DNA from 3 places in the Hydrogenophaga aquatica genome. Region 2 is predicted to be linked to each of the others. Evidence: predicted binding sites of a transcription regulator. Region 2 holds the regulator's gene; each other region holds the start of a gene.
The links. Region 2 encodes sigma-54, which starts transcription at its own class of promoters, with help from an activator protein. Its sites were predicted from a motif close to TGGCANGNAANCTGCTTT; they were not measured.
Positions count from the first base shown of each region.

Region 1: the regulator sigma-54 is predicted to act here: its motif matches at 5,119-5,136, upstream of ACYVHH_RS00260 (CmpA/NrtA family ABC transporter substrate-binding protein).
Region 3: the regulator sigma-54 is predicted to act here: its motif matches at 5,796-5,813, upstream of glnK (P-II family nitrogen regulator).

Region 1 covers NZ_BAAGVK010000001.1:48,165-58,495, forward strand. The annotation lists gene ACYVHH_RS00240 (pyridoxal phosphate-dependent aminotransferase) at 1-1,099, opposite strand, end outside; gene ACYVHH_RS00245 (branched-chain amino acid ABC transporter substrate-binding protein) at 1,149-2,480, opposite strand; gene tsaD (tRNA (adenosine(37)-N6)-threonylcarbamoyltransferase complex transferase subunit TsaD) at 2,568-3,611, opposite strand; gene ACYVHH_RS00255 (nitrate- and nitrite sensing domain-containing protein) at 3,706-4,977, shown strand; gene ACYVHH_RS00260 (CmpA/NrtA family ABC transporter substrate-binding protein) at 5,289-6,581, shown strand; gene ntrB (nitrate ABC transporter permease) at 6,664-7,530, shown strand; gene ACYVHH_RS00270 (ABC transporter ATP-binding protein) at 7,527-8,354, shown strand; gene ACYVHH_RS00275 (nitrate/nitrite transporter) at 8,635-9,897, shown strand; gene ACYVHH_RS00280 (protein kinase domain-containing protein) at 9,854-10,331, opposite strand, start outside.
Region 2 covers NZ_BAAGVK010000024.1:70,855-81,185, reverse strand. The annotation lists gene ACYVHH_RS16610 (ethanolamine ammonia-lyase subunit EutB) at 1-1,129, shown strand, start outside; gene eutC (ethanolamine ammonia-lyase subunit EutC) at 1,126-1,941, shown strand; gene ACYVHH_RS16600 (HTH-type transcriptional regulator ArgP) at 2,006-2,944, shown strand; gene argS (arginine--tRNA ligase) at 2,955-4,628, shown strand; gene ACYVHH_RS16590 (SPOR domain-containing protein) at 4,635-5,267, shown strand; gene ACYVHH_RS16585 (thiol:disulfide interchange protein DsbA/DsbL) at 5,368-6,006, shown strand; gene lptA (lipopolysaccharide transport periplasmic protein LptA) at 6,119-6,757, shown strand; gene lptB (LPS export ABC transporter ATP-binding protein) at 6,754-7,515, shown strand; gene rpoN (RNA polymerase factor sigma-54) at 7,523-9,100, shown strand; gene ACYVHH_RS16565 (THUMP domain-containing class I SAM-dependent RNA methyltransferase) at 9,115-10,331, shown strand, end outside.
Region 3 covers NZ_BAAGVK010000012.1:91,690-102,020, forward strand. The annotation lists gene metH (methionine synthase) at 1-806, shown strand, start outside; gene ACYVHH_RS11720 (FecR family protein) at 921-1,502, shown strand; gene ACYVHH_RS11725 (GspE/PulE family protein) at 1,518-4,004, opposite strand; gene ACYVHH_RS11730 (YifB family Mg chelatase-like AAA ATPase) at 4,101-5,633, opposite strand; gene glnK (P-II family nitrogen regulator) at 5,851-6,189, shown strand; gene ACYVHH_RS11740 (ammonium transporter) at 6,221-7,645, shown strand; gene ACYVHH_RS11745 (TSUP family transporter) at 7,763-8,527, shown strand; gene mrdA (penicillin-binding protein 2) at 8,546-10,331, opposite strand, start outside.

The sequences.
Region 1 (10,331 bases), on a different contig from region 2:
ACCAGCGCAGCCAACCCTCCCCTTCCATGCCGAAGGCGCTACCGGGGGCCAGGCCCAGCCCGGCCTCGCGCACCAGGCGCTTGGCCACCGTAAGGCTGTCTCCCTCGACGGGTAGCTTGAAGAAGGCGTACATGCCGCCCGGCGGCACGGCCACCTGAACGCCGGGCAAAGCCTGCAATAGCGGCACCAGGGTGTCGCGGCAAAGCTTCAGGTGCGCAACCAGGGCGGGCGTCACCTCGTCGCCGCGCTCCAGCGCCACTACCGCGGCACGCTGGGTGAACACGGGTGCGCAAGAGGTGTTGAACTCGATGAGCTTGCCCACCGGCTGCACCAGTTCGGGCGGCAACACCATCCAGCCCAGGCGCCAGCCCGTCATGAGGAAACTCTTGGAAAAGCTGTGCACCACGACAAGGCGGTCATCGGGCTCGGCCACATCCAGGAAGCTGGGCGCGCAGCCGTTGCCGCTGGCGGCGTAGTACAGGCGTTCGTACACCTCGTCCGCCAGCACCCAGGTGCCGGTGCGGCGGCAATGGTCCAGGATGGCCTGCTGTTCGGCGCGGGTGAGCGTCCAGCCGGTGGGGTTGTTGGGCGCGTTGAGCACCAGCATGCGGGTGCCGGGCGTGACAGCGGCCAGAAGCTCGTCCAGATCCAGCCGCCACAGGCCATCTGCACCAGGGTGAAGGCTGACGCAACGAACCTTGCCGCCCATGATGAGCGGCTGCGCCACCAGGTTGGGCCACACCGGCGTGACGACGACCACCTCATCGCCAGCGTCCACCAGGGTTTGCGCGGCCAGCATCAGGCCGTTTACACCGCCCGAAGTGACGGCAATGCGGCCCTGCCAATGCGCCGCGTCGTGCTGCGGGTGCAGCCTGTGCGTGTAGCGGCCCAGGGCTTCGCGCAAGGCAGGCAGACCCAGGTTGTGGGCGTAAAAGGTTTCGCCTGCGTTGAGGGAGGCTATCGCCGAGTCGCGGATGAAACCGGGTGTGACTTCGTCGCTCTCGCCAAACCAGAACGCCAGCACGTCTTCACGCCCCATTCCAGCGTTGGCCACCTCACGGATGCGCGACTCTTCCAGTTCTGCCACGACGGATCGCATGCCCTGCCCTTTCGTTGGAAACAAAGGGCCGATTATGGGCGAGCAGCCGTCAGGGGCGGTTCATCTGGCAGCTGTGGGGTTGCTCTGCCGCGTTGGGTGCCAGCTGGCGGATGACGCGGAAGCCGTAGCCGGAGCCTTCCACGTCGAACGGCACGCCGGGGGCTCCCTGGCGGTCCATGACGGACACCACGAGCGCCTGCTGGGCCTGGTGGTCGGCCGCGCGCATGCGCAGACGCTGCCCCGCCAGCGTGACGTCGGCGTTTTCCAGCGCCCGGGCCATGGCCTGGGCCGAAGGCATGCCTGCCGTCGAACCAGCTGCCCGCTCGATGGCCTGTGCCAGGGCTTCGATCATCAGCTGCATGCGCATGTGGACGTAATCGTCCGCCGGGCGTGGGAAGCGGGCGCGGAAGCTTTCATAGAAAGCCTTGGACTCGGCACCGGGGACGTTGGGGAACCAGTCGGCCACGGCCACCACCTTGCCGATGCCTGCATCGCCGATGGCCGCGGGCGCGCCCAGGGCGTTGCCGTAGAAGGTGTAGAACTTGCCTTCAAAGCCGACTTCGCGCGCGGCCTTGACCAGCAGCGTCAGGTCGTTGCCCCAGTTGCCGGTGATGACGGCCTGCGCGCCGCTGGCCTTGATCTTGGTCGCGTACGGCAGGAAGTCCTTGACGCGGGCCATGGGGTGCAGCTCTTCCCCGACGATGCGGACGTCCGGACGCTGCAGGCCCAGCTGGCGGCGGGCTTCGCGCTGCACGGCCTGACCAAAGCTGTAGTCCTGGCCGATCAGATAGACGCTCTTCACATCTCGGTCGGCCTTGATGACGTCCATCAGCGCGGCCATGCGCATGTCGGCATGGGCGTCGAAGCGGAAATGCCAGAAGCTGCACTTCTCGTTGGTGAGGATGGGGTCCACCGCCGAGTAGTTGAGGAACAGCACCTGACGAGAAGGATCGCGCTCGTTGTGCTTGTTGATGGCGTCGATGAGGGCGGCGGCGGCGGCCGAGGAATTGCCCTGCATGACGATGCGGATGTCGGCGTCCACGGCGGCGCGCAAGGAGGAAAGCGCCTCTTCGGTCTGACCCTTGCTGTCGAAACGCTCGACCAACAGCGGCCGTGCGCCGCCTGGCAGACGCACGCCGCCACGGGCGTTGACGCGTTCGGTAGCCCAGACCAGGTTGCGGAATACCGCTTCACCCGTGTTGGCCAGGGGGCCCGACAGGCCTTCGATGAGGGCCAGGCGGATGGGGGCACCAGCAGCGGGGGTGTTGGCGGATGCCATGCCGATGCAGGCCATCGAAGCGATGGCGGCCAGGGCGCTGCGGCGCGAGACCGCACGCAGGGTACGCGTGCCGAGACGCGTCAGGGAAGACAGCAGTTTCATGGTGATGCTCTTGGAAGCCCAAAGGGGTTTCGACACAGCCCGCAAAGTGTCACATATGCGACACCAGCACAAAAAGGGTGCGCCAGTTTACTGCACGGCCTGGGACAAGTCGGCCAGCGGCCAGCGGGGTTTGACGTCAAAGCCGTAGCCGGAAGATGGCGGCAATTGGCCGGCCTGGGCGCGCAAGCCAGCGGCCAGGGCGATCATGGCGCCGTTGTCGGTACACAGGTGCAACTCGGGGTAATGCACCCGCACGCCGCGTTTGGCACAGGCCTGGTTCAACTGCTCGCGCAGCAGGCTGTTGGCCCCCACCCCACCCGCCACCACCAGCCGTCGCAACCCGGACTGGCTCACGGCTGCCAGCGCCTTCTTCACCAGCACCTCGACGATGGCCGCCTGCGTTGACGCCGCCAGATCGGCTTGGCGCAACGGCAGGTCGTCACCCAGCTTCTTGGCCTGGGTCAACACGGCCGTCTTGAGGCCCGCGAACGAAAAATCGAGGTCACCGCTATGTAGCAGCGGCCGGGGCAGCTTGAACGCCTGCGGATCGCCGTGCTGCGCCAGCCGGGACAACGCTGGGCCGCCCGGGTAACCCAGACCCAGCAGCTTGGCCGATTTGTCAAAGGCTTCGCCAGCGGCGTCGTCGATGGTTTCGCCCAGCAATTGGTACTGGCCTACACCATCCACTCGCATGAGCTGCGTGTGCCCGCCGGACACGAGCAGTGCGATGAAGGGGAATTCGGGTGGATCGGCGCTGAGGAAGGGGGACAGCAGATGCCCTTCAAGGTGGTGCACGCCCAAGGTGGGCTTGCCCAGCGCGGCGGCCATGGCGCAGGCCACGCCCGCACCCACCAGCAAGGCACCAGCCAGACCGGGGCCGCGCGTGTAGGCCACCAGTTCAACGTCTTGCAGACTGCGCCCCGCCTGGGCAAGTGCGGCGGCAGTAAGGGGCAACACGCGGCGGATGTGGTCGCGGCTGGCGAGCTCGGGCACCACACCGCCGTAGGCCTGGTGCATCTCAATCTGGCTGTGCAGGGCATGGCCCAGCAGCCTGGGCGTGGCCGCACCCGAGGCGTCGACCAGGGCCACGCCGGTTTCATCACAGGAGGATTCGATACCCAAAATCAGCATGCGGCGAGTGTAAGCGCGGCGCCAACGCCAGCCGGGCGGCAGGGGCAAGGCACGTTTGTTGCTGATGTTTTTCCGAAAGGCGGGTATTCAAGAGATGAAAACGGGTTTGTGCTTCCTGGTCGCGGCCAAGCGCTGCGAGATCGCCGATCTGCGCCAGCTGGCGCAGACCAGCGTGCTGGTGGACACCACCGCCCGCATGATCCACGACCTGCAGCGCGAGCGCGGGCTGACGAATCTTTTCCTGGGCTCGGGCGGCGCTCACGCCAGCACCGCACGCCAGGAGCAGCTGCTGGCCAGCGACGCCACCGAAGCAGCCCTGCGCGCCAGCTTTGACAAACTCAACATCGAACCGCAGGGCATGACCAACGGGGCGAGACTGTTCAGCCGCATTGCCTACGTGCTGCAGGGGCTGGACGCCCTGCCCGGCCTGCGCCGCCGTGTGGAACGCCAGCGCTGGGACGCGCCGCGCGCGACCGCGGCCTACGTGCAACTGGTCGCGGGCCTGCTGGCGGTGGTGTTCGAGGCCGCAGACACGGCCACCGATCCCGACGTTTCCCGCATGCTGGTCAGCCTGTTCAACTTCATGCAGGGCAAGGAATTTGTGGGGCAGGAGCGCGCCACGGGTGCCGCCATGTTCGCCGCCGGGCGCGCGGACGCCCGACAGCAGCAGCGGCTGATGCGGCTGATCGAGTCGCAGGAGCAGTGCCTGGAGGTGTTCGCCGACTTCGCCGACCCCGGTACGCGCACCTTGTGGGAGAGCAGCTTGTCGGCCCCGCAGTTGGCCGAGCTGGAACGGATGCGGCGCGTGCTGTGCACGAGCGCCGACGGCGGAGCGCTCAACACGGCGTGGAGCACACCATGGTTCGAAGGCTGCAGCGCCCGCATTGATGCCATGCGCACGGTGGAGATGCACCTGTCGCAGGCGCTGCAGGCCTTGTGCGACAGAAAGCTCGCGCAGGCCCGGCTGGAGCTGGAGAACCTGGAGAGACTGAAGGCCACGCTGAACGAATCCCCCGTGGCGCCCGAAACGCACGCCCCCTTCTTTGAGGAACCCGACGCCCTGGAGGCGCAGGCACCGGTTCGCCCACTGGGCTCGCAACTTGACCGAGGGGTGCTGGACCTGTTGCATGCCCAGGCCCACCGCCTGCAGAAGATGGAAGAGGAACTGGACACCGTGCGCGCCAGCCTGAACGAGCGGAAGGTGATCGAGCGGGCCAAGGGCCTGCTGATGGCACACCGCCAGTTGAGCGAAGAGGACGCGCACCGCACGATGCGGCAGATGGCCATGAACCAGGGCCGGCGGCTGGTGGAAGTGGCAGAGGCCGTGCTGTCCATGGCTGAGGTGCTGCCCGCCCGCTTGCGCTGACAGCGTGCCCGGGGGCACTGCTGCGGTGCACCATTCTTGGAAATCCCTGACCATGCACCATGCTGGGCACTGCCTGGGCGCAGGCCCAGCCCAGGGCATGGCCCTGACCGGCAAGACGGACACTCCACTGGAACAAAGAGCTGGCACGGAAGGTGCTTTAACCCCATCGACGGTTTGGGCCAACGGCGGCGCCAATCCAGTGTCCTGATACGACACACCCCCGGACAACGGCGTCCATCACCGGTCTGCGAAAGCGGCCGGCGTGATGGGCGCCGTTTTTGTTTTTGGTCATCGCTTGTCAAGGAATTGCCATGAGCCGAATCCTCCCCTCCACCGCCAGCCCCGTCGAAACCCGCGCCGAACCCCAGGCCGCGCAGCCCAACCGGCGCGAACTCATCAAGAAAGGGGGCGCGCTGGCAGGCGCTGCCCTGTTCTCCACCCTGGGCCACCACGGCGTGTGGGCAGCGGGCTCGGATGCGCCAGAGAAGAAGGAAGTGAAGATCGGCTTCATCCCGCTGACGGACTGCGCCAGTGTAGTGATGGCATCGGTGCTGGGTTTCGACCAGAAATACGGCGTCAAGATCATCCCCACCAAGGAAGCGAGCTGGCCTGGCGTGCGCGACAAGCTGGTCAACGGCGAACTGGACTTCGCCCACGTGCTGTACGGTCTGATCTACGGTGTGCACCTGGGCACGGCCGGTCCCAAGAAGGACATGGCAGTGCTGATGAACCTGAACCACAACGGCCAGGCCATCACGCTGAGCAAGAAGCTGGCAGACAAGGGGGCCGTGGACGGCGCCAGCCTGGCCAAGCTCATGCAAACGGACAAGCGCGAGTACACGTTCGCGCAGACCTTCCCCACCGGCACGCACGCCATGTGGATCTACTACTGGCTGGCAGCCCACGGCATCAATCCGATGAAGGACGCCAAGGTCATCACCGTGCCGCCGCCCCAGATGGTGGCCAACATGCGCGTGGGCAACATGGACGGCTTCTGCGTGGGCGAACCCTGGAACCACCGGGCGATCATGGACGGCATCGGCATCACCGCCACCACGACCCAGGCCATCTGGCAGGACCACCCCGAAAAGGTGCTGGGCACCACTGCTGAATTCGTGCAGAAGTACCCCAACACGGCGCGCGCCGTGACGGCGGCCATTCTGGAGGCGGGCAAGTGGATTGACGCTGGCCTGCAAAACAAACTGAAGATGGCCGAGACGATCGCCGACCGCGCCTACGTGAACACCGGCGTGGACGCAATCAACCAGCGCATTCTGGGCCGCTACCAGGACGGCATGGGCAAGACCTGGGACGACCCCAACCACATGAAGTTCTACAACGACGGTGCCGTGAACTTCCCCTACCTGAGCGACGGCATGTGGTTCCTGACGCAGCACAAGCGCTGGGGTCTGATCAAGGACCACCCCGACTACCTGGGGGTGGCCAAGGCCATCAACCGCATCGACATCTACAAACAGGCCGCCACGGCCAGCAAGACCCCCCTGCCCAAGAGCGAGATGCGCACGCACAAGCTGGTGGACGGCGTGGTGTGGGACGGCAAGGACCCGGCGAAGTACGCAGACAGTTTCAAGGTCAAGGTCTGAGGAGAACACCATGGTCAGCGCAGTCTTTCATTCACCGCTGGAAGCGGCCACGCCAGTGACGAGCACGGCGAAACCCGCCACCATGGCCCAGGCTCTGGCAACCAAAGCTGTCAGCAAACCCGCGCCAACACCGCCTCAGGCGGTGACCCGCAAAGCCCCTTGGATCGATCTGACGGAGCTGGCACAGCGGGTGGTCCCGCCAGTGCTCGGCCTGTTGCTGTTGATCGGGGTGTGGTACCTGGTGTCGGTGTCCACGGGCAGCAGCATCCCGTCGCCCCTGGAAACGGGCAGGCAGGCACTGCAGATCTTCTCGGACCCGTTCTACCGCAACGGCCCCAACGACCAGGGCGTGGGCTGGAACGTGCTGATGTCGTTGCAGCGCGTGGCCATGGGCTTCGGCCTGGCGGCGGTGGTGGGCATTCCGCTGGGCTTCATGATCGGACGCTTCGGCTTCCTCAGCCGCATGTTCAACCCGCTCATCAGCCTGCTGCGGCCGGTGTCGCCGCTGGCGTGGCTGCCTATCGGGTTGCTGGTGTTCAAGGGCGCCAACCCGGCCGCCATCTGGACCATCTTCATCTGCTCGATCTGGCCGATGGTGATCAACACCGCCGTGGGTGTGCAGCGCGTGCCGCAGGACTACATGAACGTGGCCCGGGTGCTGAACCTGAGCGAGTGGAAGATCGTGACCAAGATCCTGTTTCCCGCCGTGCTGCCCTACATGCTGACGGGTGTGCGCCTGGCCGTGGGCACCGCGTGGCTGGTGATCGTGGCCGCCGAGATGCTGACGGGCGGTGTGGGCATTGGCTTCTGGGTGTGGGACGAGTGGAACAACCTCAACGTCACCAACATCATCGTGGCGATCTTCGTCATCGGCACCGTGGGCCTGCTGCTGGAGATGGCGCTGATCAAGCTGGCCACGGCCTTCACGTTCGAAGAGGTGAAATCATGAACGACGCAAAGTACATCGACATCCAGGGCGTGGCCCAGACCTTCAAGACCAAGAAGGGCCTGTTCCCCGCGTTGCGCGACATCCACCTGAGCATCGCCAAGGGCGAATTCGTGGCGCTGATCGGCCACTCGGGCTGCGGCAAGTCCACGCTGCTCAACCTGATTGCCGGGCTCACCACGCCCACCGATGGCGTGCTGCTGTGCGCCGGGCGCGAGATCGCGGGGCCCGGGCCGGAACGCGCCGTGGTGTTCCAGAACCACTCGCTGCTGCCGTGGCTGACTTGCTTCGAGAACGTCTACCTGGGCGTAGAACGCGTGTTTGGCGCGGGGGCGAAAAGCACCGGTGCCGCTGCCGAGAACAAGGCCCAGCTGACCGCGCGCACTCATGCAGCGCTGGAGTTGGTGGGACTGGCGCACGCCGCGCAGAAACGCCCGGGCGAAATCTCTGGCGGCATGAAGCAGCGTGTGGGCATTGCCCGCGCCCTGGCCATGGAGCCCAAGGTGCTGCTGATGGACGAGCCCTTTGGCGCGCTGGACGCCCTGACCCGCGCCAAGCTGCAGGACGAGTTGCTGGAAATCGTGGCACGCACGCAAAGCACGGTGGTGATGGTGACGCACGACGTAGACGAGGCCGTGCTGCTGGCCGACAAGATCGTGATGATGACCAACGGCCCTGCCGCCACCATCGGCGAGGTGCTGCCAGTGGCACTTCCGCGCCCGCGCAACCGCGTGGAGCTGGCCGAAGACCCGGCCTACCTGCAGTACCGCAAGGCGGTGATCGACTTCCTGTACACCCGCCAGGTCCACGTGGAAAAGGCCGCCTGAACCACAAAAAGCGGGCAGAGAGAGACAACGCCCCGCCCTGAATCACCAAGATGGTGCACCACAGCACCCGATTCGGGACAAACCTCCTCGGAAAGAGCGTCACAGCCACGCCCTTTCCGAGGCACGGTTTTTGCTCACGCTGTTTCAGGCTAACGACGGCCTGACATCCTCCCTCTGCATTCCACCGCGGCTGCCGCCGCATGGATGCACCTCTTGCCTCCGGGCCAGCGCCGGTCCGGGACACCCCCCGTTCCCCCCCTCCTCTTACAAGGTTCACGCCATGGCGGGCTTTCGCACATTCCTGAAAAGCGGGCATGCGCCCACCCTCTTCGCTGCATTCCTGTACTTCGACTTCTGTTTCGCGGTCTGGGTGCTCAACGGTGCCATGGCACCTTTCATCAGCGAAGCCTTCGATCTCACCGCTGCGCAGAAGGGTTTCATGATCTCCGTGCCCATCCTGGCCGGGGCGCTCATGCGTTTTCCGCTGGGGATACTGGCGCAGTACATCGGCCGCAAGAACGCGGCCATGGTGGAGATGGGCCTGATCATCGTCGCCCTGGCTTACGGCTACTTCTTCATCAGCGAGTACGACCACGTGCTGGCCATGGGTGTGCTGCTGGGCATCGCGGGTGCCAGCTTCGGCGTGGCGCTGTCGCTCGGCTCGGGCTGGTTCCCGCCCCAGCACAAAGGGCTGGCCATGGGCATTGCGGGCGCGGGCAACTCGGGCACGGTGCTGGCCGTGCTGTTCGCCCCGCCGCTGGCCATGAAGTTCGGCTGGCAGACCGTGTACGGCCTGGCCGCCTTCTTCATGCTGATTCCGATGGTGGTGATGCTGGTGTTTGCCAAGGAGCCGCCGGACGTGGAACACCAGACCTTCAGGCAGCACATTGCCTGCCTGTTCGAGAAGGACGGCTGGGCCTTCAGCCTGATCTACGTGGTGACCTTTGGCGGCTTCATCGGCCTATCGAGCTTTTTGCCCACCTACTTCCACGACCAGTTCGGCGTGACGAAGGTGGAGGCCGGTCAGCTGACCATGCTGGCGGCGCTGATGGGCTCGGCCGTGCGCGTGGTGGGCGGCTACATTTCTGACCGCATTGGCGGCATAAACACCCTGTCGGGCGTGCTGGGTGTGGTGGCCGTGTCGCTGGTGCTGTGCGGTCTGTCCGGCGGCTCGCTGGTGATCACCACCCTGCTCTTCATGTTCTGTTTTGCTGCGCTTGGCGCAGGCAACGGCGCGCTGTTCCAGCTGGTGCCCCTGCGCTGGCCCATGACCACGGCCGTGGCCGGATCGATGATTGGCGAGGTGGGCGCGCTGGGCGGCGGCTTCATTCCCAATGCCATGGGTTTGAGCAAGCAGTACACCGACACCTACCTGTGGGGTTTTGTGGCGTTCGCCTTGCTGGCCCTGGGCATGTTGCTGATGCTGCGCGTGATGCAGATCCGCTGGACGCGCACCTGGGCCGAGAAAGGCGGGCGGGCACGCCCCGCAGCGCCGGACTTCACTTCGGCAGGAAGAGCAGCCAGTAAATCAGCAGCAGGTTGAAGAGCACGCTAACCGCGAAAAGCATCTTCCAGATGACGAGCGGGTCGCGCTCCACCAGGGTGGCCGGGTGGGGCGCGGTCAACGGGCGGGAAGCCCCTCGCTCCAGCGCCAGCGCGAATTCCTCCGCTGTCTCGAAACGCTGCGCCTTGTCCCGCGCCACGGCCTTCAGGACCACGTGGTCCAGCCAGATCGGCACTTCGGGGTTGTGGCGGCTGGGCGGCGTGGGATCACGGTAGTAGCGCCCCACCTGGTAGGGCAGCACCTCGCCGTAGGGCAGCTTGCCGGTCAGCAGCTTGTACAGAGTCACGCCCAGGGCAAACAGGTCACTCTGGGCGTTGGGCAGTTCATGCTCGCCTTCCGGCGCCGCTGCCAGAGCACGTAGCTGGAAACCCCATTGCTCCGGGTTCACGTAACTGGGCGTGCCCGCGTGCAGG
Region 2 (10,331 bases):
GGCCCTGACGGTAGGGGGCTTGCGCGACTGGCTGCTGGGCGAGCAGGCCACACCCGACGCGCTGCGCCGCCTGGCCCCCGGCCTGACGCCCGAAATGGTGGCCGCCGTGAGCAAGCTGATGCGCAACCAGGACCTGATGCTGGTGGCGCGCCGCTGCGAAGTGATCACCCGCTTTCGCAACACGCAGGGCCTGCGCGGGCACCTCACGGTGCGGCTGCAGCCCAACCACCCGACCGACGACCCGGCTGGCATCGTGGCCAGCATGATCGACGGGCTGATGCACGGCGCGGGCGACGCGGTGGTGGGTATCAACCCCGTGTCGGACAGCGTGCCTGATCTGGTGCGCCTGAACCACGTGCTGGCTGAGGTGCTGGAGCGCGGTGCCATACCCACACAGACCTGCGTGCTGACGCACGTGACCAACACCATGCAGGCCATGAGCATGGGCGCGCCGGTGGACCTGGTGTTCCAGTCCATTGCGGGCACCGAAGGGGCCAACCGCTCCTTCGGCATCAGCCTGGCCTTGCTGGACGAGGCCCACGCCATGGCCCACGCCCTGGGCCGCGGCACGCTGGGCAGCAACGTGATGTACTTTGAAACCGGCCAGGGCAGCGCCTTGTCGGCCAACGCCCACCACGGGGTGGACCAGCAGACCTGCGAGGCGCGCGCCTACGCCGTGGCGCGCCGTTACCGGCCACTGCTGGTGAACACGGTGGTGGGCTTCATCGGCCCGGAATACCTGTACGACGGCAAGCAGATCACCCGCGCCGGGCTGGAAGACCACTTCTGCGGCAAGCTGCTGGGCCTGCCCATGGGCTGCGACATCTGCTACACCAACCACGCCGAAGCCGACCAAGACGACATGGACAACCTGATGGTGTTGCTGGCCACGGCGGGGCTGAACTTCCTGATCGGCGTGCCCGGCGCGGACGACGTGATGCTGAACTACCAGAGCACATCCTTCCACGACGCGCTGGTGCTGCGCGAGATGCTGGGCCTGAAACGCGCGCCCGAATTCGAGGCCTGGCTCCAGCGCGTGGGCGTGACCGACGCAACGGGCCGCCTGCGGCCCCCTGGCCGCCAGCCCGCCCTGCCCCACACGCTGTGGACCCTGCCGGAGGCTGCATGAAACTTGAAGTCGTGGCACCCGACCCGCTGGAGCTGGCAGCCAACGAAACGCCTCCGCCACTGCCCGACCCCTGGTTCCACCTGAAGCGGCACACCCCCGCACGCATCGCACTGGGGCGCAGCGGCGTGAGCCTGCCCACGCGCGAGGTGCTGGAGTTTTCGCTGGCACATGCCCAGGCGCGCGACGCCATCCACTTGCCGCTGGACACCAGCACCCTGTGCGCCGAACTGCAAGCCGACGGCTGGCCCGCCCCCCTGCTGCTGCACAGCCGCGCCCACGACCGGCACGAGTACCTGCTGCGCCCGGACCTGGGCCGCCGCCTGGACGACGCCAGCCTGGAACGCCTGGCCCAGTGCCGCGAAGGGCAGGCCGCCCCCACCCTGGCCCTGGTGGTGGGTGACGGCCTGTCGGCCCTGGGCATTCAGCGCCACGCAGCGCCGCTGCTGCGCGCCATCAGGCAAGCCCTTGACGGCACCGTGACACTGGCGCCGCCCGTGGTGGTGCAGCAGGCCCGCGTGGCCGTGGCCGACGAGGTGGGCGAGCAACTGGGCGCCCGCATGGTGGCCATGGTGGTGGGCGAACGCCCGGGGCTGAGTTCGCCCGACAGCGTGGGCATTTACCTGACGATCGCCCCCCGCGTGGGCTGCACCGACGCGCAGCGCAACTGCATCTCCAACGTCCGCCCGGCGGGGCAGGACGTGAGCACCGCCGCTGGCCGCCTGGCCTGGCTGGTGCGCGAAGGTCTGCGCCTGGGGCAGACCGGCGTGGCGCTGAAGGACCACAGCGGGTTGCCGCTGGTGGGTGCAGCTTGAATCACCAAGGGCAGGTTTAAACTGAACCGATCTTTTTCCTGATCGGTCAAGTTTTACTCAAGCCATGCTCGACCCCCGCCAACTTGAAGCCCTCAACGCCGTTGTCGAGCAAGGCAGCTTTCGCGCTGCGGCCCAGTCGCTGCACCTGACGCTGGCCGCCGTCTCGCTGCGCGTGAAGGCGCTGGAAGACCAGTTGGGCCAGCGTCTGCTGGTGCGCGGCAAGCAGGTGCGCGCCACACCTGCAGGGCAGGCGCTGCTCACCCACGCCAAACAGGTGCAGATGATGGAAGCCGACCTGCTGGCTGGCCTGCAAGGCCCCGCCGGGGCCTCAGGCAGCGGGCGCGGCAAGGCCTGGCAGACCCTGGGCGTGGCCATCAACGCCGACTCCGTCGCCAGCTGGTTCGTACCCGGCGTGGCGGCCACCCTGCAGCGCCACCGGCTGTTGCTGGACATCGTCATCGACGACCAGGACCACACCCACGATGCGCTGAAAAGCGGCGAGGTGATGGGCTGCGTCACCACCTTGTCCCAGGCCATGCGCGGCTGCGTGGCCGAACCCCTGGGCGTGATGCGATACCGCTGTGTGGCCGCGCCAGCCGTGGCTCAGAAGTGCCTGACCCCGCAGGGCCGCGTCTCCCCCCACAAGCTGCTGGCGCAGCCCGCCATCATCTTCAACCGCAAGGACGCCCTGCAGGACGCCTTTCTGGAGCAGCACTTTGGCCTGCGCCAGGCCAGCTACCCGCGCCACTACGCCCCCGCCGTGGACGCCTTCGAGACGGCCATCGAACTCGGTTTGGGCTGGGGCATGGTGCCCGAACACCACCTAGCGCGCCGCCTTGGCCGCCCCGAACTGGTAGAGGTACTGCCCGGCGCCACCGTGGACGTGGCGCTGTACTGGCAGCACTGGGCGCGCGAACCCGTGTCGGCCCAGCGGCTCACGGCTGCGGTGAAGCAGGCAGCGGGTGTTTTGCGGCAATCAGCAGCTGGCGACCCGCCCGCCTAAAATCTCCCCCATGCTGCAAATCAAACAAGACCTGTTGGCCGGGCTGGGCGACGCCTTGCGCGCGCTCGCCGGCGACACCGCGCCCGCCCCCGTTTTCGAAAGCCCAAAGGTGGCTGCCCATGGCGACTACGCCTGCACCGCTGCCATGCAACTGGCCAAGCCGCTCAAGCAGAACCCGCGCCAGGTGGCGCAGGCCCTGGTGGACGCACTGAACGCGCAACCCGCCTACCAGCGCTGGGTGGATGCCATCGAAATCGCTGGCCCCGGCTTCATCAACATCAAGCTCAAGCCTGCCGCCAAGCAGGAAGTGGTGCGTGAGGTGCTGGCCGCAGGCACCGCTTTTGGTCAACAGAAGGACAACGGTCAGCGCGTGCTGGTGGAGTTCGTCTCCGCCAACCCCACCGGCCCGCTGCACGTGGGCCACGGCCGTCAGGCCGCGCTGGGCGACGCCATCTGCAACCTGTTCGAGACCCAGGGCTGGAACGTGCACCGCGAGTTCTATTACAACGACGCGGGCGTGCAGATCGAAACACTGGCCAATTCCACCCAGCTGCGCGCCAAGGGCATTAAGCCCGGCGACGGCGAGTGGCCTGAGGCCGCCTACAACGGCGACTACATCCAGGACATTGCCAACGACTTCCTGGCCAGGAAGACCGTCAAGGCCGACGACCGCGAGTTCACCGCCAGCGGCGACGCGAGCGACCTGGACGGCATCCGCCAGTTCGCCGTGGCCTACCTGCGCCACGAGCAGGATCTGGACCTGCAAGCCTTCCAGGTCAAGTTCGACCAGTACTACCTGGAGTCCAGCCTGTACACCAGCGGCCGCGTGGAGCAGACCGTGAAGAAGCTGGTGGACGCGGGCAAGACCTACGAGCAGGACGGCGCGCTGTGGCTCAAGTCCACCGACTACGGTGACGACAAAGACCGCGTCATGCGCAAGAGCGACGGCGGCTACACCTACTTCGTGCCCGACGTGGCCTACCACATCACCAAGTGGGAGCGCGGCTTCACCAAGGTCATCAACATCCAGGGCACCGACCACCACGGCACCATCGCGCGGGTGCGCGCGGGCCTGCAGGCAGCAGGCGTGGGCATTCCCCAGGGCTACCCCGACTACGTGCTGCACACCATGGTGCGCGTGATGCGTGGCGGCGAGGAGGTGAAGATCAGCAAGCGCGCGGGTAGCTACGTGACGCTGCGCGACCTGATCGAGTGGACCAGCAAGGACGCCGTCCGCTTCTTCCTGCTCAGCCGCAAGCCCGACACCGAATACACCTTCGATGTGGACCTGGCCATCCAGCAGAACAACGACAACCCGGTGTTCTACGTGCAGTACGCCCACGCGCGCATCTGCTCGGTGCTGGCGTCCTGGGGTGGCGACGTCGCCAGCCTGAAAGACGCCGATCTGGGCGCGCTGGAGGGCCCGCAGGCCCAGGCGCTGATGTTGCAACTGGCCAAGTACCCCGAGATGCTGACCGCCGCCGCGCAGGACTTCGCCCCGCACGACGTGACCTTCTACCTGCGCGAACTGGCTGCCGCGTACCACAGCTACTACGACGCCGAACGCATTCTGGTCGACGACGAGGCCGTCAAGCGTGCCCGCCTGGCCTTGGTGGCAGCCACCGCGCAGGTGTTGCACAATGGCTTGGCGGTGCTCGGGGTAAGCGCGCCGCGGAAGATGTAAATGCACATGAAGAAACAAGCAGGTGGAACGCTCGTCGGGTTCATCGTCGGGCTGATCGTCGGACTGGGCGTGGCCCTGGCCGTGGCCGTGTACATCACCAAGGTTCCGGCGCCTTTTGTCGACCGCGGCGTGCAGCGCAAACCCGACCAGGAAGCCATCGAGAAGGAACGCAACCGCGACTGGAATCCCAACGCCACGCTCGGGGGCAAACCTGTGGCGGCCCCGTCACCCGACGCCACCGCGCCAGCGCCCGACGCCACGGCCGTTGCACCGGCCCCCGCGCCTGCGCCCGCTCAAGCCCCTGCTACCGGCAAGGGCGACCCGCTGGGTGAACTGATCCAGTCACGCACCGCCACCAGCCCCGGCCAGGTGCCGACCGTCGAAGCGGCGCCCCAGCCTGACCCCTTCGTCTATTACGTGCAGGCCGGCGCGTTCCGCGGGCCGGACGAGGCCGAAGCCCAGCGCGCCCGCCTGGCCATGCTGGGCTTCGACGCCAGGATCACCGAGCGCGAACAGGCCGGCAAGCCGGTGTTCCGCGTGCGGATCGGACCTTTCGAGAAAAAAGTGGAAGCCGACGTGATGCAGGAGCGGCTCAATGGCCAGAACGTCGAGAACACGCTGGTCCGGGTGCAGCGCTGACCATGCCGGCCCGCTGGAACTTTCCCGGCAGGTGGTGAACCCAACAGCCCAAAGCCTGGCCGCGCATGCGGCCTTTTTCTTACCGATGGAGCGTAACAAGATGCAACGACGTGAATTCTCCCGTGCCCTGGCAGGCGCTGGCGCATTGGCTACTGCAGGCTGGAGCGGGATGGCCTGGGCCCAGATTGGCGGTTTCAAGGACGGCAGCGACTACCGCCGCCTGGCCCGCCCGGTGCCGGTGGACGCCCCGTCAGGCCAGATCGAGGTGCTCGAATTCTTCTCCTACTCGTGTGTGCACTGCTACCGGTTTGAACCGGTGATGAAGGAGTGGATGAAGACCCTGCCCGCCAACGTCGTCGTCAAGCGCACGCCGGTGGGCTTCAACGCTGCCTTCGAACCCCTGCAGCGCTTCTACTACGCGCTGGAGGCCATGGGCAAGCTCGACGCCCTGCACGACAAGGTGTTCAAGGCCATCCACGAAGGGAACGAGCGGCTCAGCAAGCTCGACAACATCGCCGACTGGGTGGCCAAGCAGGGCGTGGACAAGACCCAGTTCACCCAGACCTTCAACTCCTTCGGCGTCACGGGCAAGGTCAAGCGCGCCACCCAGCTGCAGGAAGCCTACGAGGTGGAGGGCACCCCCGCCCTGGGCATTGCCGGGCGCTTCTACGTGCCGGGCCAGGCCGCGCGCACGGTTCAGATCGCCAATGCACTGATCGCCGAAACCCGCAAGGGCTGACGACTCCACCAGCGTTTGCACGGGGCATGCCGGCACGCCCCGCCACAAACCCCGCAGGGGGTGGCTACAATCGTTGCATTCTCTAAATGCAAGTTTCGTGCCTCTAGCCACCATGTCCTCAAACCGCCCCCTGCCAACCCGTCCGCTGCTCGGTGGCGTGCTGCTGGCCGTGGCGGCCATTGCCTGGCTGCCCGCCCACGCCGAACGCGCAGACCGCCTCCAGCCCATGAACGTCGAGGCAGATGCCCTGCGCTACGACGACGCGCGGCAGACCAGTGTGTTCACCGGCAACGTCGTCATCACCAAGGGCACTATCGTCATCCGCGGCCACCAGGTCGACGTCAGACAGGACCCCCAGGGCAACCAGTTCGGCACGGTGACCGGCGGCAAGGACAAGCTGGCCTTTTTCCGCCAGAAGCGCGAAGGCCTGCAGGAATTCATCGAGGGCGAGGCCCAGCGCATCGACTACGACAGCCAGGCAGACACGGTGAAGTTCACCGGCCAGGCGGTCTTGCGCCGCTTCAAGGGCGCTACGCTCAACGACCAGACCAGTGGCGGCGTCATCATCTACGACAACAAGTCCGAAACGTTCTCGGTCGACGGTGGCAGCCCCAACCGCACCCCCGAAAACCCCTCGGGCCGCGTGCGCGCCGTGCTCACCCCCAATTCCGCCACGGCTGCGCCTCCCGCGGCCCCGGCCCCCAACACCCGCCCCCTGCAACCCAGCCCCCGGATGGAGACCCGCCCGTGACGGCGGCCAGCGCATCCGACAGCCGGCTGCAAGCGCGCGGGCTGCGCAAGAGCTATGGCAAGCGCCTGGTGGTGAAGGACGTTTCACTGGAAGTGCGCAGCGGCGAAGTGGTGGGCCTGCTCGGCCCCAACGGCGCAGGCAAGACCACGTCGTTCTACATGATCGTGGGCCTGGTGCGGGCCGACGACGGCCACATCACCCTCGACGGACAATCCATCGAAGACCTGCCCATACACCGCCGTGCCCGCCTGGGCCTGGGCTACCTGCCGCAGGAGGCCTCGATCTTCCGCAAGCTCACGGTGGAACAGAACGTGCGTGCGGTGCTCGAGCTGCAAACCGACGCCCAGGGCCGTGCCCTGAGCGAACCCGAGATTGCCACGCGGCTCGACCAGCTGCTGGAAGACCTGCACGTGGAACACCTGCGCCACTCACCGGCCCCCGCGCTGTCGGGCGGTGAGCGCCGTCGTGTGGAAATCGCCCGCGCGCTGGCCACCAACCCCCGCTTCATCCTGCTGGACGAACCCTTTGCCGGCATCGACCCCATCGCCGTGATCGAGATCCAGCGCATCATCGGTTTCCTCAAGGCGCGTGGCATCGGGGTGCTTATCACCGACCACAACGTGCGCGAGACGCTGGGCATCTGCGACCGCGCCTTCATCATCAGCGACGGCCACGTGCTGGCCCAGGGCACCCCGGCCGAGATCGTGGACAACGCCGACGTGCGCCGCGTCTACCTCGGCGAACACTTCCGCATGTAAGGCCGGCATGAAGCAGGGCCTGTCTTTACGCGTCTCGCAGCATCTGGCGCTCACGCCGCAGCTGCAGCAATCCATCCGCCTGCTGCAGCTGAGCACGCTGGAGATGGCCCAGGAAGTCGAGCAGATGCTCGACGAAAACCCCTTCCTGGAACGGGACACGGAAACGGCCGAGCGCGAGGACTTCGGCGTGGCCCAGGTGGATGCCACGCCCAGCCTGGGCGACCAGGTAAGCGAGTGGGCAAGCGGTGAGGCCCCCGCCGCAGGCAGCCCGGACACGGCCGCCGACGTGTCCAGCGAACCCCTGGAAGACGCGACACCGCTGGAGCAAAGCTGGGAAGGCGACGGTAGCGTGGAATTCACGCCCGACGACAGCGAATGGGGTGGCGACGCCCCGCCGCGCAACGGCGCGCGCGACGACGACGAAGACGTCAGCGCCGCCGATCTGGCCAGCGAGCACATCACCCTGCCCGCGCACCTGCACGAACAAGCCCTGGCCCTGCGCCTGAACGACGACGAGCGCGCCGCACTGTATTTCGTCATCGAGTCGCTCGACGAGGACGGCTACCTGATCGAACCCCTGGCCGAACTGGCCGACGCCGTGCTCGCCCAGGAGGAACAGGCGCGCGGGCGCACGCTGCAGGGCGACGAGCGTCTGGCCCGGCAGGAGGAACTGCACCAGTTGCTGCAGACCGCGCTGCACTGGCTGCACAACATGGAGCCCGCAGGCGTGGGCGCGCGCGACCTGGCCGAATGCCTGAAGCTGCAGATCCTGGAACTTCGCAACACCCCAGAGGCCCGCGCCGCGCTGAGCATCTGCGAACAGCCGCTGGAGCTGATGGCCAAGCGCGACGTCAAGCGCCTGAGCAGCCTGTGCGGCTGCGGCGACGAACTCGTGCGCGCGGCACTGGCGCTGATCGCCCGGCTCGAACCCAAGCCCGGGCGCCGCTTTGCCGACGTGCAGCGCAACGTGGTCGTGCCCGACGTGATCGTGACCGCCGCTGGCCGGGGCTTCAAGGTGCAGCTCAACCCCGACGTGATGCCGCGCCTGCGCGTGCAGGACATCTACGCCAACGCCATGCGCGGCCAGCGCGGCGAAAACGCCCAAGGCATGCAGCAGCGGCTGCAGGAGGCGCGCTGGTTCATCAAGAACATCCAGCAGCGCTTCGACACCATCCTGCGCGTGGCCAGCGCCATTGTCGAGCGCCAGCGCAACTTCTTCATGCACGGTGAACTGGCCATGCGCCCGCTGGTGCTGCGCGAGATTGCCGACGAGCTGGGCTTGCACGAGTCCACCATCAGCCGCGTGACCACCGCCAAGTACATGGCCACGCCCTTCGGCACCTACGAACTGAAGTACTTCTTCGGCTCGGCGCTGGGCACCGAAACGGGAGGCAATGCCTCCAGCACCGCCGTGCGCGCCCTCATTAAGCAGTTCGTCGCCAGCGAGAACCCCAAGAAACCGTTGAGCGACAACCAGATTTCCGACATGCTCAAGGAACAAGGCATCGAGTGCGCGCGGCGCACCGTGGCCAAGTACCGCGAATCGCTGCGCATTGCGCCAGCCAACCTGCGCAAAGCCATCTGACCGATATTTGACCAATGAATGCACTGACCCTTTTCCTGCCCTGCGCCGCTGGCGTGGAAGACTTTCTGGCCGCCGAGGTGCAGCGCGTCACCGGCCTGCCAGACACCGCCATGCAGCGCTCGCGCGGCGGCGTGGAGGTGAACGCCAGCTGGCGTGACGCCCTCAAGCTCAACCTGCACAGCCGCCTGGCCCAGCGCGTGCTGGTGCGCCTGGCACGCCAGCCCTACCGCAGCGAGCAGGACATCTACGCCGCCGCCCACGGCGTGGCCTGGGAGATCTGGTTCACACCGAAAGAGACCATCAAGGTTGAGATCACCGCGCAGCACAGCCCACTGAAGAGCCTGAACTTTGCCGCGCTGCGCGTGAAGGACGCCATCTGCGACCGCCTGCGCGACAAGCGCGGCGCACGCCCCAGCGTGGACACCGCCCGCCCCGACGTGCGCGTGTTTGCCCACCTGACCAAGGACGACGTGACGGTGTACGTGGACACCTCGGGCGAACCCCTGTTCAAGCGCGGCTGGCGTGAAGACAAGGGTGACGCCCCACTGAAGGAAACGCTGGCCGCCGCCATGATTGCCGCCACCGGCTGGACCGGCTGGAATGAAAACGGCCAGCCCGTGCCGCTGTACGACCCCTGCTGCGGCAGCGGCACCGTTCCCATCGAAGCGGCTCAGATCGCCTTGAACATTGCGCCCGGACGACAGCGCCGCTTTGCCTTTGAAAAGCTCATGCCCTACCAGGCACATGTGTGGCAGGTACTCAAGCAGGAGGCACAGGCCGCCGAGAAGAAACTGCCCGCTGGCAGCGCGCCCTTCATCTTCGGCAGCGACGTGGCTTTCCGCATGGTGGACTTTGCCCGCCGCAACGCCGAGCGAGCCGGGGTGGCCCACGCCATCGAACTGCGCGGCGGCGACGCCCTGCAACGCATGCCCCCCAGCGCCGCGCCGGGTGTGATGCTGCTCAACCCGCCCTATGGCGAGCGCATTGCCGCCGCTGGCGTGGCGGGCCAGCGCGCCGAACAGCGCGCACAGGCCGGCCGCCCCATGACACGCACCGTGGGCCGCGAAACGGCCCAGTTCGCCGAGGGCGGCGAAAACACCGACTTCTTCGCCCAGCTCGCCGCCCACTGGAAAAAGCACTACGCGGGCTGGAGCGCCTGGCTGCTCACCCCCGACCTGAAGCTGCCCGGCAAGATGCGCTTCAAGGAATCGCGCCGCGTGCCACTGTGGAA
Region 3 (10,331 bases), on a different contig from region 2:
ACCCTGCCATCCTGGATGACGAGGTGGTGGGCGAGCAGGCCAAGCGCGTTTTTGCCGACGCCCAGGCCATGCTGAAGAAGATTGTGGAAGGGCGCTGGCTCACGGCCAACGCCGTGGTGGGCCTGTACCCGGCCAACACGGTGAACGACGATGACATCGAGCTGTATGCCGACGAATCCCGCACGGAGGTGGCGCTGACCTGGCACGGCATGCGCCAGCAGACCGAGAAGCAGGAGATTGACGGCGTGATGCGCCCCAGCCGCTGCCTGGCCGACTTCGTGGCGCCCAAGACCTCGGGCGTGGCAGACCACGTGGGCATGTTCGCGGTGACGGCAGGCATTGGTGCCGACAAGCGCGCCGCTGCCTTCGAGGCCGCGCAGGACGACTACAACGCCATCATGCTCAAAGCCCTGGCCGACCGCCTGGCCGAGGCCTTTGCCGAATGCCTGCACCAGCGTGTGCGTACCGACTTGTGGGGCTACGCCCCGCACGAAGGCCTGAGCAACGAAGAGCTGATTGCCGAGAAGTACCAGGGCATCCGCCCGGCGCCGGGCTACCCCGCCTGCCCAGACCATTCGGTGAAGCGCGACATGTTCGCCCTGCTGCACTGCGACGAGATTGGCATGGGCCTGACCGAAAGCCTGGCCATGACCCCGGCGGCCAGCGTGAGCGGTTTCTACATCGCCCACCCCGAGAGCAGCTACTTCAACGTCGGCAAGATCGGCCACGACCAGTTGGCCGACATGGCCCGGCGGCGCGGCATGGGCGAGGCCGAATTGGAGCGTCTGCTGGCCCCCAACCTCTGAGTCGCCAGAGGGAGGTTCACAACCGCTTTGGTTGCGCGCACAATGCTGTGCATGAAGCCAAGACGCGGATTCCTTCAACTTCTGTTGCTGGGAGGCTGGCCCAGCGGATGGCTCTTGGCTGCGGGCACACGGCCGCAACCGCCGGGCCTGCGGCGCGTGCGTGGCGACGTGCGTGTCAACGGCGAACCCGCTCAGGAGGGGCGTCTGGTACTGCCAGGTGACGTGATCACCACCGGGGCTGACGGCGAGGCCGTGTACGTGCTGGGCAACGACGCCTACCTTCTGCGTGCCCACACCGAGGTGCGCCACGAACCACAGGGCAACCCCGGTCTGCTGCAGATCGTGCAGGGCAAGATTCTTTCCGTGTTCGGCCCCGGGGCTAGGCGGCTGGAAACGCAGTCGGCCATCATCGGCATCCGTGGCACAGGCTGCTATATCGAGGCAGCGCCTCAACAGACATACTTTTGCCTGTGTTACGGCCGGGCAGAAGTGGTCCCAACGGCTGACCGTTCCCGGTCATTCGACTTGGCCACCACATACCACGACCGGCCTTACCTGATCGGTTCTTACGCAGGCGCCCCGCTGATGCAGGCCGCACCCGTCATCAACCACACGGACGCCGAGCTCATCATGCTGGAGGCGTTGAAAGGCCGCCGCCCGCCTTTCATGCAGCAGGGCTATTCGCCGCGCTACTGACGCTCAGGCGAATGCTCAGCTGTTGCAGTTGGCGCGCACTTCGTCAATGCTGGTCAGGCCGGCCAGCACCTTGGGAATGCCGTCCTGACGCAGTGTGCGGAAGTCGTGCGTTTCCATGGCGGTGCGCAGCAACTCCGCGGCGGGGGCCTTGAGTTGGATGAGCTTGCGCAGCGCTGCGTCCACCGTCATCAGTTCGTGCAGACCCACGCGGCCCTTGTAACCCGTCTGGTCGCAGCTCGGGCAGCCTGGCGCGTGGTAGCGCATCAGCCTGCCGTTCACACCGTGCTGCGCCAGCCACTCGGCGCGCACCTGGTCTGCCGCCGGGCGAAGCTCGGCAGGGAATGCATGGCTGTAGTCGGCAATCAGCTCGTCGATGAACTCTTCGCTGGCGGGTTCGCTGGTGCGGCATTCCTTGCACAGGCGCCGCACAAGGCGTTGTGCCAGCACGGCCAGCAGCGAATCGGCGAAGTTGAAGGGGTCCATGCCCATGTCCAGCAGGCGCACCACGGTTTCCGGCGCGCTGTTGGTGTGCAGGGTGGACAGCACCAGGTGCCCCGTGAGGGAGGCCTCGATGGCCGTCTGGGCCGTTTCCTCGTCGCGGATCTCGCCAACCATGATCACGTCGGGGTCGGCACGCAGGAAGGCGCGCAGCGCCTTGGCGAAGGTCCAGTCGATCTTGGGGTTGACCTGCACCTGGCGCAGGTCGGGGTTGGTGATTTCCACCGGGTCCTCGGCCGTCCAGATCTTGCGGTCGGGCGTGTTGATGTGCTGCAACAGCGCGTGCAGGGTGGTGGTCTTGCCCGAACCGGTGGGGCCTACGCACAGCACCATACCGTAGGGGCGCTCGATCACGCCTCGCAGGTCGGCCAGGTTCGCGGCCGACAGGCTGAGCTGGTCGATGGGCACGGGCTTGGCCGACGACAGCAGACGCAGCACCACGTCCTCGGCCCCCCCGTTGGTAGGGATGGTGGCTACGCGCAACTCCAGCTTGTGCTGTGACGAGTAGCGCGAGAAGTCGATCTTGCCGTCCTGCGGCTTGCGGCGCTCCGAGATGTCGAGGTCGCACATGATCTTGATGCGGGCCACCAGCGCCGAGCGGTACGTGTGCGGCAGCTCCATGTAGGGCACGAGCCGGCCGTCCTTGCGCAGGCGGATGCGCACCTTGCGTTTGCTGGCGAATGTCTCGATGTGGATGTCGGACGCCCCCTGGTTGAAGGCTTCCACGATCAGCTGGTTGATGAGCCGCACCAGAGAGTTGTCCGACTGCTCGATCTGCGGACCGTCGTCGCTGCCTTCGTCGTCCTGCTCGACACTCTGTTCCAGCGTTTCCAGCAGCTTGTCGGAGCTGGACGCCGTGTAGTCGGTCTGGCCCGTCTGCGCCGACGGGCTCCTGGCACCTTCCAGGCCGTGCCGGGCGTAGGCCTCGTTGATCTGGTTGTTGTCCAGCGAACCGCTGGCCAGCGCTGCGACGACTTTGCACTGCAGCGTGAATTCGAGTTCCTCGATCAGCGCCCGGCGCGAAGGGTCTTCGGCCGCGACGATCAGGGTGCCCTGGCTCCAGAGCAGCGGGAGCACCTTGAGGCGGCGCGCCAGCGTTACCGGCACGCGCCGCAAGGCCTCCTGGTCCATCGGGAACTTGGACAGGTCCACCACCGGGTAGCCCATCTTGCGTGCCAGCGCGGTCCGCAGGTCCTGCCGCGAGAGTTGGCCACTCTTGACGAGGAGTTCCCCCAGCGGGACGGTGCGCTCGGTCTTCTGCCGTTCCAGCGCTTCCTTGAGCTGCTGTTCCGAGACCAGACCCAGCGCGGTCAGTGCCTCACCGATACGGACCATCGGCATCTTGGACTGCTGCTCCAGTGCCACGAGAAGCTGTTCAGGCTTGACGATTTCCTTGATCACCAGGTAGTCGCCCAGCTTGCGGCTGCGCAGTGTTTCCTGCTCCCTGGCCGCCATTTCCACCTGGTCGTGCGTCACCACCTGCTGCTCGACCAGCACCTGCCCGATCGCCGCACCCAGCTGCACGTCACGGTAGTTTTCCCGGGGGATGAACACCCGTTCGACGCTGTCGTGCTCGTTCAGGGGCCGGAACAGGAACAGTCCCTGCTCCATCTCCACGTGTCCGATGGTCTCGCCTTCCTCGGTCTGCCCGTCGCTGAAAGTCAGGCGGTAGAGGATGCGAGTCCGGTAATCGAGCAGTTGCTGGAAGGCATGGGCGTCGATGGACGGCGTGGCCGCCACGCCGGTGGGTGTCAGTGCCGTCTTGATGCGAATCCGGCGGAACATCGAAAAGCGCAGGGGCATGCTCACCTTGGAGGGCGGCACCTGCACGTAGGCGGTGCGTTCCGGCAGGTTCAGCCCCACCAGCACGCAATCCCTGGTCTGCCCGTTGCTGCCTTCCACCTCGCAGGGCAGGTCCCCGGTGCCGGCATCCTGGTAACTGGCGTAAGGGGGGGACGGCCAGGGGGAAACGTTGGAGGCGGCGGACAGGGGGGCGGCGAGCATGAGCGGGTAGGCGTTGAATGTGGAGTGGGATGCCTGGGGATTGTGCACAAACTTGCTACTTCTGCCAACGATGCCGCGCAAAACAGGCCATTCTGTTCAGAGATGCGAGCGCCGGTACTGCATTGCCTCTGCCATGTGGGCGGCGAGCACCGTTTCGCTCCCTGCCAGATCGGCGATGGTCCGCGCCACCCGCATCGCCCGGTGGGTGGCCCGGCCAGACCAGCCCAGGCGGGTGGCCGCCGTTTGCAGCAGCTGGTTTGCGGCCGGTTCCAGCGAGATGTGCCGGTCCAGGGCGTCGCCTTGCAGCAACTGGTTCGGGTGCCCTTGGCGGCGGTGTGCCCGTTCACGCGCCGCGGCCACGCGACCCCGGACCTGCTGGCTGGGTTCGCCCCGGGGGGCTGCCATCAGCGTGTCGGCGGCAAGGATGGGCACTTCCACGTGCAGGTCGATGCGGTCGAGCAGCGGACCGCTGAGCTTGCCCTGGTAGCGGCTGACCTGGTCGGGCGTGCAGCGGCAGCTCTTGTGGGGTGCCCCCAGGTAGCCGCAGGGGCATGGGTTCATGGCTGCCACCAGCTGGAAGCGGGCGGGGAAGTCCGTCTGACGTCCGGCACGGGATATCCGTATCTGGCCCGTTTCCAGCGGTTCGCGAAGCGCCTCCAGTGCGCTGCGTGGGAATTCGGGCAGCTCGTCAAGGAACAGCACGCCGTGGTGGGCGAGCGAGATTTCGCCGGGTTTGGGCGGTGAGCCGCCGCCAACGAGTGCCACGGCACTCGCGCTGTGGTGAGGGGCGCTGGTGGGGCGCTGTCCCCACCTGTCGAGACGGAAGCGGCCAGCGAGCGAGGCAACGGCTGCGCTCTCCAGGGCTTCGTGGTCGTTCATGGGCGGCAGCAGCCCCGCCAGGCGCTGTGCAAGCATGGACTTGCCCGAGCCCGGAGGACCCACCAGCAACAGGCTGTGCTGGCCCGCGGCAGCGATCTCCAGCGCTCGCCGTGCGGCGGCCTGCCCCTTCACGTCCGACAGGTCAGGCTCCAACGCGTGGGATCGGGGTGCACAGGCCTCGACGGCCTGCCAGCCGTCTTCCATGTCGCCGCCTGGCGGCGTCTCTGCCGTGGCGAACTGCCGTGCCACGTCGAGCAGATGGCGGGCCCTGTAAACCCTTGCATCACGCGCAAGGGCCGCCTCTTCTGCACTGCCCGGGGGCAGGACAAGGCGTGCGCCTGCGGGGGCGCCGGGTGCGCAAAGGGCCAGGCCCATGGCCAGCGCGCCCCGGATGGGACGCAATTCCCCGCCCAGGGACAGTTCGCCGGCAAATTCGTACCCCGCCAGCCGGGAGCCGTCTATCTGTCCGCTGGCCGCCAGGATGCCCAGTGCAATGGGCAGGTCGAACCGGCCGGATTCCTTGGGCAGGTCGGCTGGCGCCAGGTTCACGGTGATGCGCTTGTTGCTGGGGAATTCAAGGCCGGCATTCTGGATGGCCGACCTCACCCGTTCCCGCGCCTCCTTGACTTCGGTGTCGGCCAAACCCACGAGCGTGAAGCTGGGCAGCCCGTTCGCCAGGTGAACTTCCACGCACACCGGTCGCGCATCCAGCCCCACGAGTGTGCGGCTTTGCACCAATGACAAGCTCATGTCCATCTACTCCCTGTTTTCTTCTGGCGGGCGCACTTTTTCTGTGCGCCTCGACTAAATGCACCTTATTGGTGCAATATCGCGTTTTGTTCTTTTCATCTTACCGCGCCGCGTCTGCCGCCAGGCCGGAGGTGGGGCGTCTCTTGGCGAGAGGGGGCAGCCTGGCATGTTTCTTGTTAGACCATTGCCGTTGTTCAATCCTTTAGAGAGACACACCATGAAGCTGGTAACCGCCATCATCAAACCGTTCAAGCTCGACGAGGTGCGCGAGGCGCTCTCCGTCATGGGCGTGCAAGGCATCACCGTGACCGAAGTCAAGGGCTTCGGGCGTCAGAAGGGCCATACCGAGCTGTACCGCGGCGCGGAGTACGTGGTGGACTTTCTGCCCAAAGTGAAGATTGAAGCCGCCGTTTCCGACGAACTGGTCGAGCGCGTCATCGAAGCCATCGAAGGCGCCGCACGCACCGGCAAGATCGGAGACGGCAAGATTTTCGTGTTCCCGCTGGAGCAGGTGGTGCGCATCCGCACTGGCGAAACGGGCGCCGAAGCCCTGTGATCAACCCTCACCCACAACAAAGAGCAAGCATATGAAAAAACTTCTATTGAGCCTCTGTCTGGGGCTGGGACTCACTCTGGGCGGTTTCTCTGCCATGGCGCAGGCGACCGATGCTGCGGCTCCCGCCACCGAACAGGCGGCCGCTGCTCCCGCAGCTGCAGAAGCCGCTGCGCCTGCTGCCCCCGAGGCAGCCGCACCTGCCGCAGCCGAAGCGGCTCCGGCCCCGACCGTCGACAAAGGCGACGTGGCCTGGATGATGGTTTCCACCCTGCTCGTGATCATGATGGTCGTGCCTGGCCTGGCGCTGTTCTACGGAGGCCTGGTGCGCAGCAAGAACATGCTGTCCGTGCTGATGCAGGTCATGGTGGTCTTTTCGCTGATCTCCGTGCTGTGGGCCGTGTACGGCTACAGCCTGGCGTTCGGCGGCGAGGGGCTGATCATCGGCAACCTGGACAAAGTGTTCCTGGCGGGCATCAACACGGAGTCGCTGGCGGACACCTTCACCGAAGGCGTGAAGATTCCCGAGGTGATCTTCGTGGCCTTCCAGGCAACGTTCGCTGGCATCACCTGCGCCCTGATCGTCGGCTCTTTCGCCGAGCGTATCAAGTTCAGCGCCGTGCTGCTCTTCAGCGTGATCTGGTTCACGTTCAGCTACCTGCCCATCGCTCACATGGTGTGGGGCGCCGGTGGCTACCTGCTCGACAAGGGCGCGCTGGACTTCGCTGGCGGCACCGTGGTGCACATCAACGCCGCCATGGCTGGCCTGGTGGGTGCCTACATGGTGGGCAAGCGCATCGGCTACGGCAAGGAGGCCATGGCGCCTCACAGCCTGACGCTGACCATGGTGGGTGCTTCCCTGCTGTGGGTGGGCTGGTTCGGCTTCAACGCCGGCTCCAACCTCGAATCCAACGCCGGTGCCGCGCTGGCCTTCGTCAACACGCTGCTGGCCACCGCCGCTGCCGTGCTGGCCTGGTCCATGGGCGAAGCCCTGGGCAAGGGCAAGGCCTCCATGCTGGGTGCCGCGTCCGGTGCCGTGGCTGGTCTGGTTGCCATCACCCCGGCCTGCGGTTCCGTCGGCCCGATGGGCGCCATCGTGATCGGTCTGGTCGCAGGCTTCCTGTGTCTGTGGGGCGTGACCGGCCTGAAGAAAATGCTGGGCGCCGATGACTCGCTCGACGTGTTCGGTGTGCACGGCGTCGGCGGTATCGTGGGTGCCCTGCTGACCGGTGTGTTCGCTGCCCCCGGCCTGGGTGGCACGGGCGCCGAGGACTTCTCCATCGCCAGCCAGCTGTTCGTTCAGGCCGAAGGTGTCGTGATCACCATCGTCTGGTCTGCAGTGGTTGCGTTTGTCGCCTACAAGATCGTGGATATGGTGGTCGGCCTGCGTGTCACCGAAGAAGCCGAGCGCGAAGGTCTGGACATCAGCTCCCACGGCGAGACCGCTTACAACCGCTGATCCGTCAACGTCACACACACCAGGCTGGCAGCCTGGTTCGGCCCGCGAAGCTTCGGCTCGCGGGCTTTTTTTCATGGGGCGGGCCGGGCTTGCCGCGAGCAGGCACAATCGCGGCCCATGGAATGGTTCATTGTCACGCTGGCCTCGGGGTTGGCAGGGTTTGTCGACTCGATCGTGGGCGGGGGCGGGCTGATTCTGCTGCCTGCATTGTTCGCCACGTTTCCCCAGGCGCACCCGGCCACATTGCTGGGATCGAACAAAAGCGCTTCGATCTGGGGGACCGCGGCGGCCACGGTGCAGTACGCGCGGCGGGTGGAGTTGAGCTGGAAGGCTCTGCTGCCTGCGGCCGCGGTGTGTTTCGGCGGTTCGATGGCTGGCGCCTGGCTGGTGACGGTGGTGTCGCCGGAATTCCTGCGCCGCATCCTGCCTGGCGTGCTGGTGGTGGTGCTGCTTTACACCTTGGCCCGCAAGGATCTGGGGCGTGAGCACCGGCCACGTTTCGCGGGCCGGGCCGAAACCCTTGCCGCCTGCGTCCTTGGCTTGACGATCGGTTTCTACGACGGTTTCTTCGGCCCGGGAACGGGTAGCTTCTTCGTCTTCCTGTTTGTCAGGTGGCTGGGGTACGACTTCCTGCACGCAAGTGCGTCGGCCAAGCTGTTGAATGTCACGTCGAACTTTGCCGCGCTGCTTCTCTTTGCATGGAAGGGGCACGTGTGGTGGCACCTTGCCATCGGTATGGCGGTGGCCAACGTGATCGGCAGCGTGCTGGGTACCCGCATGGCCTTGAAGCACGGGGCGGGCTTCGTGCGCGGCATGTTCCTGCTGGTGGTCACCGCGCTGATCCTCAAGACGGGCTGGGACGCCTACGCCGCCACGCCCTGACACGGCGGGCGCGGGTAGTCAGCGCTGCGCTGGGGGCCAGTTGACTTCGCTGACCGGCCTTGGCACCCCGATGGGGGCCGAGGTCTTGCCCTGCCGCGTGGCCTGGATGTCTTCCTCGCTGGGGTAGAGGCCGAGCAGGAGGTAGTCGAACACCCGGCGTGCGATGGGGGCCGCATGCGCTGCACCGAAGCCTGCATTTTCGACAACCACTGCGAGTGCAACCTGCGGGTCTTCCACGGGGGCGAAGGCCACGTAGAGCGAGTGGTCGCGCTGGTGTTCCTCCAGCCGCCGCGCGTCGTAGCGGTCCTTCTGGCCGATGGTCACCGCCTGGGCCGTGCCCGTCTTGCCGCCGCTGCGGTAGGCGGCGCCCGCGAACACGCGGGTGGATGTGCCCTCCGTGGTCACTGCCTCCATTGCTGACAGTACCTGCTGAACGTGGGTCTTGTTGTAGCCCAGCGGGGTGCCCGTGTCACGCACAGTGGGGGTCACGGTGCGTGACACGGAGTCCTGCGAAGCGATAGTCACGTGGGGGGTGTGACGGGTGCCACCGTTGGCCAGGGTGGCCATGGCGTTGGCCAGCTGCAGCATGGTGAAGCTGTTGTAGCCTTGGCCGATGCCCAGTGAAATGGTCTCGCCAGCATGCCAGCGCTTCTGTTCCGGCTTGCTGTAGGTGTTGCGTTTCCAGGCCTGGCTTGGCAGAACGCCCCGCACTTCACCACGCAGGTCGATGCCCGTGATCTGGCCGAACCCCAGCGGCTGCATGAAATCGTGGATGGCGTCGACCCCCATCTCGTTGGCGAGGGTGTAGTAGTAGACGTTGCTCGACATGACGATGCTGCGCCGCAGGTCCACGGCGCCCAGGCCATGGTCGCCATGGCTGCGGAAGCGGTGGTTGCCGAACATCCAGAAGCCGGGGTCGTTGATCACCGTTTCGGCCTTGCGCTTGCCGCTTTCCAGGGCTGCCAGCGCCATGAATGGCTTGTAGGTCGAGCCAGGAGGGTAGGTGCCTCTCAGTGCGCGGTTGAGCAAGGGTTTGTCGATCGACTCGTTGAGCGCCTTCCAGTTCTCGGTGTCGATCCCCTCGACGAACAGGTTGGGGTCGAAGGTGGGCATGCTGACCAGCGCCAGGATCTCTCCACTGCGCGGGTCGATGGCCACCAGCGCGCCCCGGCGATCGCCGTAAAGCGTTTCGACGAGATGCTGCAGCCGGATGTCGAGCGACAGCCGCACCTGGTGGCCGTTGACGGGCGGTGTGCTCGTGAGCGTGCGCACCGCGTGCCCGCCAGCAGACGTTTCGACCCGCTCGAAACCCGTGGTGCCGTGGAGCAGACCTTCGTAGCTTTGCTCCACACCGAGTTTGCCGATGTGCTCGGTGCCGCGGTAGTTGGCCTGGTCCTCGTCGGGCCAGTCCAGCATCGATTCCTTCTCTCGCTGGTTGATCCGCCCGATATAGCCTATGACGTGGCTGCCGGTTTCCCCCAGGGGGTAGTGCCTGAGCAGGCGTGCCTGTATCTCGACCCCGGGAAACCTGTGAAGCTGGGCGGCGACCCTGGCCACCTCCTCGTCGCTGAGGCGCGTGCGCAGGGGCAGGGAGTCGAAACGCTTGGATTCCGCCACCAGACGCTTGAACCGGCGTACGTCCCGTGCGGGAACCTCTATGAGCTGGGAAAGCGACTCGATGGTCTGTTCCAGATCGATCACCCTGGAAGGGGTGATTTCCAGGGTGTAGACGGACAGGTTGTCGGCCAGAACCAGGCCGTTGCGGTCGATGATCTGGCCCCGGCTGGGCACGATGGGGATGACC